One region of the Pantoea rwandensis genome, then DNA from elsewhere that is predicted to be linked to it. Evidence: predicted binding sites of a transcription regulator. Region 1 holds the regulator's gene; each other region holds the start of a gene.

Region 1 (2,206 bases):
TACAGCAGGCTGAGGGTTTCGCGCATTGGCTGCTCTTTCCACAGCCAGAACCAGAACCAGTTAAACAGGCCGTACCACAGCGTGCCACCAATATACAGCAGAGGCGGCACCCACATGGGCATGCGGCCCACCAGGCTGAGGCTGAAGATGGCAGCAATGAGCGTAGCGGGCAGTAAGCGGCCGTGCAGCGGGCTGATTTCGCCGGTCACGCCAATCAACAGCGGCAGCACAAACAGGATCAGCGGTAACGGAATGGCGTCACTGGTAAGAAATTGGATCAGGAAACTGGCGGTAGCAAACAGTGAGCCGCCCACAATCAGGCGTTTAAAGAAGCGCTTATGTGGTGTATCGAGACCCGCCATGTTGCAGCAGGCAGGAACTAATGAGAACAGCAGGCCTTTTTGCAGATCGCCAAACAGCCAGCCTAGTGCCACAGGCAGGCACAGCACCAGCGTTTGCCGCAGTGCGTAGTTGACCTCAGGATGATAGATGATTCGGCGCCACATCAGCTCATCGCAAACAAAAACGGCGCGATGTTGCCATCACGCCGTGGGTGATAAGAAATTAGCGGGTGCCGTAGACGACGATGGTTTTACCGTGTGCGGAGATCAGGTTCTGATCTTCCAGCATTTTCAGGATACGACCCACGGTTTCGCGTGAGCAACCCACGATCTGACCAATCTCCTGACGGGTTATTTTGATTTGCATCCCGTCGGGGTGCGTCATCGCATCGGGTTGTTTCGCCAGATTAAGCAGTGTTTGCGCGATACGGCCCGTCACATCGAGGAAGGCAAGGTTGCCCACTTTCTCGGAGGTGACTTGCAGACGACGCGCCATCTGCGACGAAAGTCGCATTAAAATATCCGGGTTTACCTGAATCAGCTGACGGAATTTTTTGTAAGAAATTTCAGCCACTTCGCAGGCAGTCTTAGCACGTACCCAGGCACTACGTTCCTGGCCTTCTTCAAACAGGCCGAGTTCGCCGATGAAGTCTCCCTGATTGAGGTAGGAGAGGATCATCTCTTTGCCTTCTTCATCTTTGATCAGAACCGCAACGGAACCTTTCACGATGTAGTACAGCGTTTCCGCTTTCTCACCCTGATGGATGAGCGTGCTTTTGGACGGATATTTGTGAATATGGCAATGGGACAGGAACCATTCGAGTGTAGGGTCTGTTTGCGGTTTGCCGAGAACCATTCGCTATTATCCTCTGTTGTAATCGTGCCCAAAATACAGGGGGCAGTTTTCCCTGTCAGGCGGTGTAATCGTAGAGCGCTTCCAGTAAAGGAAAATTATTTCCGGGTGATTCTTAAGCTACGCTTTTGATTCTTCCCGCCTTCGTCTGTGATGACGAAAATATTTTCAGCACTGTTTGTAGCACAGCTTTTGCAAGCTGTCTTCTGTTGTCTCGCTTCAGCAACAGGCGGAAGAGTCTGGATTGCTGTTTATCAAGTGAAAGCGTACTCTGGCGGCAAAACCGCCACTTCAGGAGAAAGAATAATGCAGGCACGAGTGAAATGGGTGGAAGGGCTGACCTTTCTCGGAGAATCCTCATCTGGCCATCAGGTATTAATGGACGGTAACTCGGGTGACAAAGCGCCAAGCCCGATGGAGATGGTTTTGATGGCAGCAGGCGGCTGTAGCGCGATTGACGTGGTATCGATCCTGCAGAAAGGCCGAAATGATGTGGCTGACTGCGAGGTGAAACTCACCTCCGAGCGCCGTGAAGAAGCGCCACGTATTTTTACGCACATCAACCTGCATTTTATCGTTAGCGGCACCGCGCTAAGCGATAAAGCAGTGGCGCGGGCTGTCGATCTGTCGGCGGAGAAGTATTGCTCGGTGGCGATCATGCTCGGCAATAGTGTGAAAATGACGCACAGTTACGAAGTGATTGAGCGATAACATAAGCGGGCGGCCAAACGGCCGCCGCTACAGAATTTCTGGATTATTCAATCCGTTTACCTTCAATCAGCCGCTGCACCAGTGGCGTCATGATTAACTCCATTGCCAGCCCCATTTTGCCGCCCGGCACCACTAGCGTGTTCATATGTGAAATGAACGAGCCCTGGATCATCGCCAGCAGGTAAGGGTAAGCAATGCCTTCCAGCCCACGGAAGTGAATTACCACAAAACTTTCATCGAGTGACGGAATTTCACGTGCGGCAAAGGGGTTTGACGTATCCACCGTTGGCACACGCTGGAA
Region 2 (2,206 bases), 330 kb from region 1:
TCAATTCGGTGCGTCCCGCGCCCATCAAACCGGAAATACCAAGGATTTCCCCTTTGCGCAGAGTAAAGCTAACGTTATCCACGCCCGGCCCGCTGAGATTTTCAACAGTTAAACGAATATCGCCTGGCGCCTGATCGATATGCGGGTATTGATCTTCCAGCTTACGACCCACCATCATCTCGATCAGACTCTCTTCGCTGAGATCGCTCACCGCGCGCTCGGCAATAAATTGCCCGTCACGAAACACGGTGACGTCATCGCAAATCTCGAAGATCTCTTTCATGCGGTGAGAGATATAAACAATGCCGCAGCCCTGCGCTTTCAGTTCATTGATCACGCGGAACAACGACAGGGTTTCGGTATCGGTCAGCGCATCGGTCGGTTCATCCATAATGATGACCTTCGACTCGAAGCTAAGTACTTTGGCAATCTCAACCATCTGCTGATCGCCAATCGATAAATCGCCCACCAGCTTATGGCTGTTGAAGCGCAGGTTCAGACGATGTAATAAGGCATCCGCCTCGGCGTACATCCGGTTCCATTCGATGCGGCCAAAGCGGTTAACAAATTCGCGACCGAGGAAAATATTCTCCGCAACGGTCAATTGCGGAATCAGGTTAAGTTCCTGATGAATAATGCCAATGCCCGCTTCCTGCGACGCTTTCGGTCCAGAAAAAGCCACATCCTTGCCCAGCCACTGCAGTGAGCCCGCATCCATGCTGTAAATGCCAGTTAGCACTTTCATCATGGTGGATTTCCCCGCGCCGTTTTCACCCACCAGCGCCATCACGCGCCCCGGATAAACAGCCAGTGAAGCGCCATTCAGCGCTTTTACGCCGGGAAACGACTTTTCAATCCCTTTGAGTTGCAATAACGGTTGCATAACGACCTCAGAAGGTTACGCCAGCGCTCAGGATGACATTCGCATACGGAGAACACTCTCCGCTGCGAATGACTGCCTGACTACGCTGCGTTTCTTGTTTGAACTGTTCATGGCTGGTGTAACGGATGGTGATGACATTCCCCTGGTGCCGTTGCAAGGCATCGAGCACGGCGAGCAGTGCGCTGTGGAGTTGCGGATTGTGTTGCTTGATCTCCTCCGCCATCAGGGCGCTTTCGACTTGCATCTCCTGAGTGACAACATCAACCACCTGTAAAAATTCGGGCGTTCCCGGCGTCAACGCCAGATCGATTCGCTGTGGTCCGGCCGGAATCGGCAAGCCCGCATCCGCAATCGTCAGCGTATCGGTGTGCCCCAGGCGGGCAATCACATGAGAGAGTTCAGCGTTTAACAAGCGACCTTTTTTCATTTCTTCCACTCCACAGCGAAACGTTTCGCTGAGCGGGAGTGTATTAAATGTGCGCGTCAACTCAATGACGTCATCACGGAAATGTGATCGCCATCGAAACGTTTCGCTTGTGCCGGGGATAATTTGAGTTTGGGGGGATGCGAGCCGCCTGAGCGGCTCTGAAGAGTGTTATGGCAGCTTGCGGACCTGCTTAACGTCCAGCTCGATGGAATTAAAATCCTTATCCAGCTCGCCGGTCAGTTCAACCTGATCCTTCGGCGTGATGGTCTGTCCATGCCAACGCTTATGGTCGATTTCCACTTTCATGTTGCCACTGCTGTCGCGGAACAGATAATCCTCATCACCGATTTGCTTATCCAGATAACCGCGCACAGTAATCCAGCTATCATCCTTCATCTCTTCTGCCTGCTTCACAGTCACAACACTGGTGTTATCTGCCTGGAAGCCACCTGCGTGAACCTGAGCCTTGGGCGCATTCGGGTCAACAAAGCCACCCTGTTGTGCGGCCAGAACCGGCGTGGAGGCCAACATCACAATTGCGATTAGCGCTGCACTCTTTTTCATTTTTCACCTCTGTTCCATGAATGTGTGGGATACGGAGGTTATTACAGCATAGGGTTCTTAACAGGATCTTAAGGGGTAAAAAAACACGAAAAATAGCCAATCTGCGGCGATTGACGCTGTACAAGCCGACTTTTGCTTCGTATAACGACTCTTGCACTTAAGGAGAAACGCATGCGCATATTATTGATCGAGGACGACACGCTGATTGGCGATGGTCTGAAAGTCGGGCTAACGAAACTCGGCTTCAGCGTTGACTGGTTCGTGTCAGGCGAAGCGGGATTTCAGGCTCTATCGGCCGCACCGTGGGATGCCGTGGTACTGGATCTTTCGCT
Region 3 (2,206 bases), 320 kb from region 1:
GCGCCAGACAATCGTGCCGTGCATACGCCGCCGCTGGCGGATAATGATGCCGATTTTGATGCAGGATCGCTGGCATGAGATTTATCGACACCCACTGCCATTTCGATTTCCCGCCTTTTGTTGATGACGCCACAGGCAGCATCGCCCGCGCGGCGCAGTCGGGTGTGGAACGCATTATTGTGCCGAGCGTCGATGCCAGCCGCTTTGCACTGGTCAGCCAGCTGGCGCAACAGCACGAGGCGCTGTATGCCGCATTAGGGCTGCATCCGATCAATATTGCCGTGCATCAGGATGCGCATCTGGATCAGCTGGAACAATGGTTGAAAACGCCGGATAGCAAACGCGTGGCGATCGGCGAGATCGGCCTCGATCTGTACATGCAAGATGCGCAATTTGATAAGCAGACGCGGTTACTGGATGCACAGCTCAAACTGGCGAAACAGTATGATTTGCCGGTGATCCTGCATTCGCGTCGCACCCACGATCAGTTGGCGCTGCATTTGCGTCGCCATGATTTACCGCGCCGTGGCGTGGTACACGGTTTTGCGGGCAGCCAGCAGCAGGCAGAACGTTTTATTCAGCTTGGCTATGCGATCGGCGTGGGTGGCACCATCACCTATGAACGCGCCAGTAAAACCCGCAACACCATTGCTAACCTGCCGCTTAACTCGCTGTTGCTGGAAACCGATGCGCCCGATATGCCGTTGCAGGGTTATCAGGGGCAGCCCAACCGCCCTGAGCGCGCGCGTAACGTGTTTGATGTGCTGTGTCAGTTGCGCAGTGAATCGCCCGATATCATTGCCGATACGCTGTGGCAAAACAGCCTGCGCGTGTTTGCCCTGCCTGCCTGATCCCCTCCCGACACAATCTGGATTTCCCGCGGTTTTGGCGGGTATTGGCTACAGTAATAAAATCGGCATTACCCTTTTTCGCCCTGATTTGTGATAATATTCACAACCTGTATTGCGCCTGAAAACGGGTGTGCTGGCGGTTATTTGTGACTTAAATCACTAAATAATTGTATTCATATGACGAATTTTCTTTTTTCATGTGACATGAAGCGCAATTCATTCAGGTGTGGTTTGTTAGAATTATCACATTATCCGGTGGGCACAGTCTGCCGGTCACCTTTTGGAGAGCATCATGACCGATCTTAAAGCGGCCGCACAACGCGCCCTGCAACTGATGGATTTGACCACCCTGAACGACGATGACACCGATGAGAAGGTGATCGCGCTGTGTCATCAGGCGAAGTCGCCAGCCGGTAACACCGCGGCCATTTGCATCTATCCGCGTTTCATCCCTGCGGCACGTAAAGCACTGCGCGAGCAGGGCACGCCTGATATCCGCATCGCCACGGTCACTAACTTCCCGCACGGCAACGATGACGTTGAGATCGCGCTGGCAGAAACCCGTGCGGCGATTGCATACGGTGCAGACGAAGTGGACGTGGTCTTCCCGTATCGCGCGCTGATTGCCGGCAATCGCGACATCGGTTTTGCGCTGGTGAAAGCCTGTAAAGAAGCCTGCGCCGCTGCCAACGTGCTGCTGAAAGTGATCATCGAAACCGGTGAACTGAAAGAAGAAGCGCTGATTCGCGCCGCTTCTGAAATCGCTATCGATGCCGGTGCGGATTTCATTAAAACCTCAACCGGTAAAGTGCCGGTTAACGCCACGCCAGAGGTGGCAGCCATCATGATGCAGGTGATTCATGATAAAGGCGTGCAGCAGCAGGTGGGCTTTAAGCCTGCGGGTGGCGTGCGCACGGCGGAAGATGCCGCGATCTATCTGAAGCTGGCGGATGACATTCTGGGCGAAGGCTGGGCGGATGCGCGCCACTTCCGCTTTGGTGCTTCAAGCCTGCTGGCGAGCCTGCTGAACACTCTGGGCCACGCGACTGCGACCAGCAAAGCGGGCTACTGATCCCAGCCTCAGGGTCGCCATCAATGGCGACCCAAAGAATGTTTGGTGCATTTCACAGCAATCCCCCGGGGAGGCAACCTTGTTCCTGCCACAAGAAATTATTCGAAAAAAACGCGACGGCCAGCCACTGAGCGAGGCGGAGATCCGTTTCTTTATCAATGGCGTGCGCGACAACAGCGTATCAGAAGGCCAGATTGCCGCGCTGGCAATGACCATCTACTTCCACGATATGAATCTGGAAGAGCGTGTGGCGCTGACCATGGCGATGCGCGATTCCGGTTCG
Region 4 (2,206 bases), 180 kb from region 1:
TTCACCGCTGAACAGCGGCAGCGGATTGATCACACCGTTCGCCAGCCACTCAACGGCGGTGTTGAATTCATGGGTAAAGCGGAAGGAACCGACCAGCTGAATCTCTTTGGCAATCAGCGCCATGATCGGGAAGTTCGGGATAGTGCCACTCATGCCGACCTGCACCAGCGTACCTTTGGCGCACACCACATCAAGGCAGCGCTGCAGCGAGGAAGGATGGCCAGAAGCTTCAAACGCCACATCGAAATAGCCTTTGTCGGCCAGATAAGGCGTGAAATCGCCCTCGGCGGCATGGATCACATCGGTCGCGCCCATCTGCTGCGCCATCTCCAGCGAACGCTCGCTGATGTCGCTGCACACCACAGAGGCGGCACCGCGCGCTTTCGCTGCCGCCGCAATTAAGCAGCCAATCGGTCCGACGCCGGAAATGAACACGTGCTTGCCGGTAAGATCGCCCGCCTGATGCGTGGCGTGAATGCACACCGCCAGCGGCTCGGCAAACACCATCACGGTTTCATCCGCATCCTGTGGGAAAGGCACGCACTGTTTGCTGTCCACCACTTTGTATTGGGTGAAACCGCCGTCGACATGCGGCACATACATGGCACTGCCGAAAAAGCGCATGGAGGTGCACTGGTTTTCCTGGTCGCGCTGGCAGTATTTGCACTCGCCGCACGGTTTTGAGGGATTGACCGCCACTTTCTGATTCGGCTTCAGGTCCGGGTTATCACTTTGCACCACATGGCCAATCACTTCATGGCCCAGGATCATCGGCATTTTGACTTCGAAGCTACCGACTTTGCCTTCCTGATAGTAATGCAGGTCAGATCCACAAATGCCGCCGCGCGTAATACGCACCAGCGTGCCTGTGCCGTCCCAATTCACCTGTTGCGGTGCGACGCTGACCTGTTTTTTCCCGGTAATCACGCAGGATTGCGTTTCGATATTCATGGTTTCCCCATTTGTTGCTGTTGCAATGGGGGCTATCAAAGCGGGATCAGGGGCTGAAAACTGTGAACCAGATCACTCTAAATCATGTTACGAAATAGCTGTTACCTGGAACGTGAACTGCTCGTACAGAAGTTGGAAGCGGGATCACTGTTTGCTGGGGAAAATCAAGACCCGTCTTGGGGATCAACCACAGTGAGCTATGTCATTATCGCCGCACCCTCACCCGGGATTGAGTCTGACAGGAGCATAACTATAGAGCTAAATCATTAGCCCTCATCTTCAAGCTGTTTCAGGGTGCACAGGTCTCTTCCCGTGCCGGGCGAAGGAGTCCGAACCTTTCGCCTGCGACCTGTCGCCCTGCTTTTTTTGAGGTTTCTCACAGCCTGAACAACACGAACTTCCATCCCAACCAATTCCCGCTAGAGTTAACTCATCCGACCACTTTCTGAGACTGTGTTCATGACTGAGCATTACGCCCACCTGTTTGCCCCGCTGGATCTGGGGTTTACCCAATTAAAGAATCGTTTTCTGATGGGCTCCATGCATACCGGGCTGGAAGAACACACTGATGGCGCCACACGATTAGCCGCGTTTTATGCGGAACGCGCGCGGGGAGGCGTGGCACTGATTGTGACCGGCGGCATCGCCCCCAACCCACAGGGCGTGGTGGCACACGGCGGCGCCATCCTCAATCAGGAGAGCCAGTGCGACTGGCATCGCACCCTGACCGATGCGGTGCATGCAGAAGGCGGCAAAATCGCGCTGCAAATTCTGCATGCCGGGCGCTACAGCTATCAACGCGATTTGGTTGCGCCTTCAGCGTTGCAGGCACCGATTAACCCGTTCACGCCGCGTGAACTGAGCGATGGTGAGATTCGTCAGACCATTGCGGACTTTGCCCAGTGCGCCAGGTTGGCCCAGCAGGCCGGTTATGACGGCGTCGAGATCATGGGCTCCGAAGGCTATCTGATTAATCAGTTCCTGGTAGCACACACCAATCACCGCGACGATGAATGGGGCGGCGATGTGCAGCGCCGTCGTCGCTTTGCGCTGGAGGTTACGCAGGCGGTGCGTGAAGCGGTCGGCCCAGAATTTATTATCATCTTCCGTCTGTCGATGCTCGATTTGGTGAACAACGGCAGCTCACTGGAAGAGACGCTGACGCTGGCAAGGGCGCTGGAACGGCGCGGTGTGACGCTGTTCAACAGCGGTATTGGCTGGCACGAAGCGCGCATCCCGACTATCGCAACCTGCG

What was found. Region 1 encodes CRP, which controls carbon source genes, mostly activating them, when cyclic AMP is high. Its sites were predicted from a motif close to ATGTGANNNNNNTCACAT; they were not measured.
Region 2: rbsD (D-ribose pyranase) is a predicted target of CRP. The motif match lies at 1,392-1,409, and genes of this name have one in related genera.
Region 3: deoC (deoxyribose-phosphate aldolase) is a predicted target of CRP. The motif match lies at 940-957, and genes of this name have one in related genera.
Region 4: idnD (L-idonate 5-dehydrogenase) is a predicted target of CRP. The motif match lies at 1,012-1,029, and genes of this name have one in related genera.

The regions. Positions count from the first base shown of each region.
Region 1 covers NZ_CP009454.1:874,556-876,761, forward strand. Annotated here, with positions in the region: gene LH22_RS03880 (YccS/YhfK family putative transporter) at 1-506, opposite strand, end outside; gene crp (cAMP-activated global transcriptional regulator CRP) at 565-1,197, opposite strand; gene LH22_RS03890 (OsmC family protein) at 1,501-1,905, shown strand; gene LH22_RS03895 (phosphoribulokinase) at 1,949-2,206, opposite strand, start outside.
Region 2 covers NZ_CP009454.1:545,218-547,423, reverse strand. Annotated here, with positions in the region: gene rbsA (ribose ABC transporter ATP-binding protein RbsA) at 1-883, opposite strand, end outside; gene rbsD (D-ribose pyranase) at 891-1,310, opposite strand; gene LH22_RS02395 (YgiW/YdeI family stress tolerance OB fold protein) at 1,479-1,874, opposite strand; gene qseB (quorum sensing response regulator transcription factor QseB) at 2,046-2,206, shown strand, end outside.
Region 3 covers NZ_CP009454.1:1,193,990-1,196,195, forward strand. Annotated here, with positions in the region: gene LH22_RS05555 (patatin-like phospholipase family protein) at 1-78, shown strand, start outside; gene LH22_RS05560 (TatD family hydrolase) at 75-851, shown strand; gene deoC (deoxyribose-phosphate aldolase) at 1,144-1,923, shown strand; gene deoA (thymidine phosphorylase) at 2,003-2,206, shown strand, end outside.
Region 4 covers NZ_CP009454.1:1,059,511-1,061,716, reverse strand. Annotated here, with positions in the region: gene idnD (L-idonate 5-dehydrogenase) at 1-951, opposite strand, end outside; gene LH22_RS04900 (NADPH-dependent 2,4-dienoyl-CoA reductase) at 1,411-2,206, shown strand, end outside.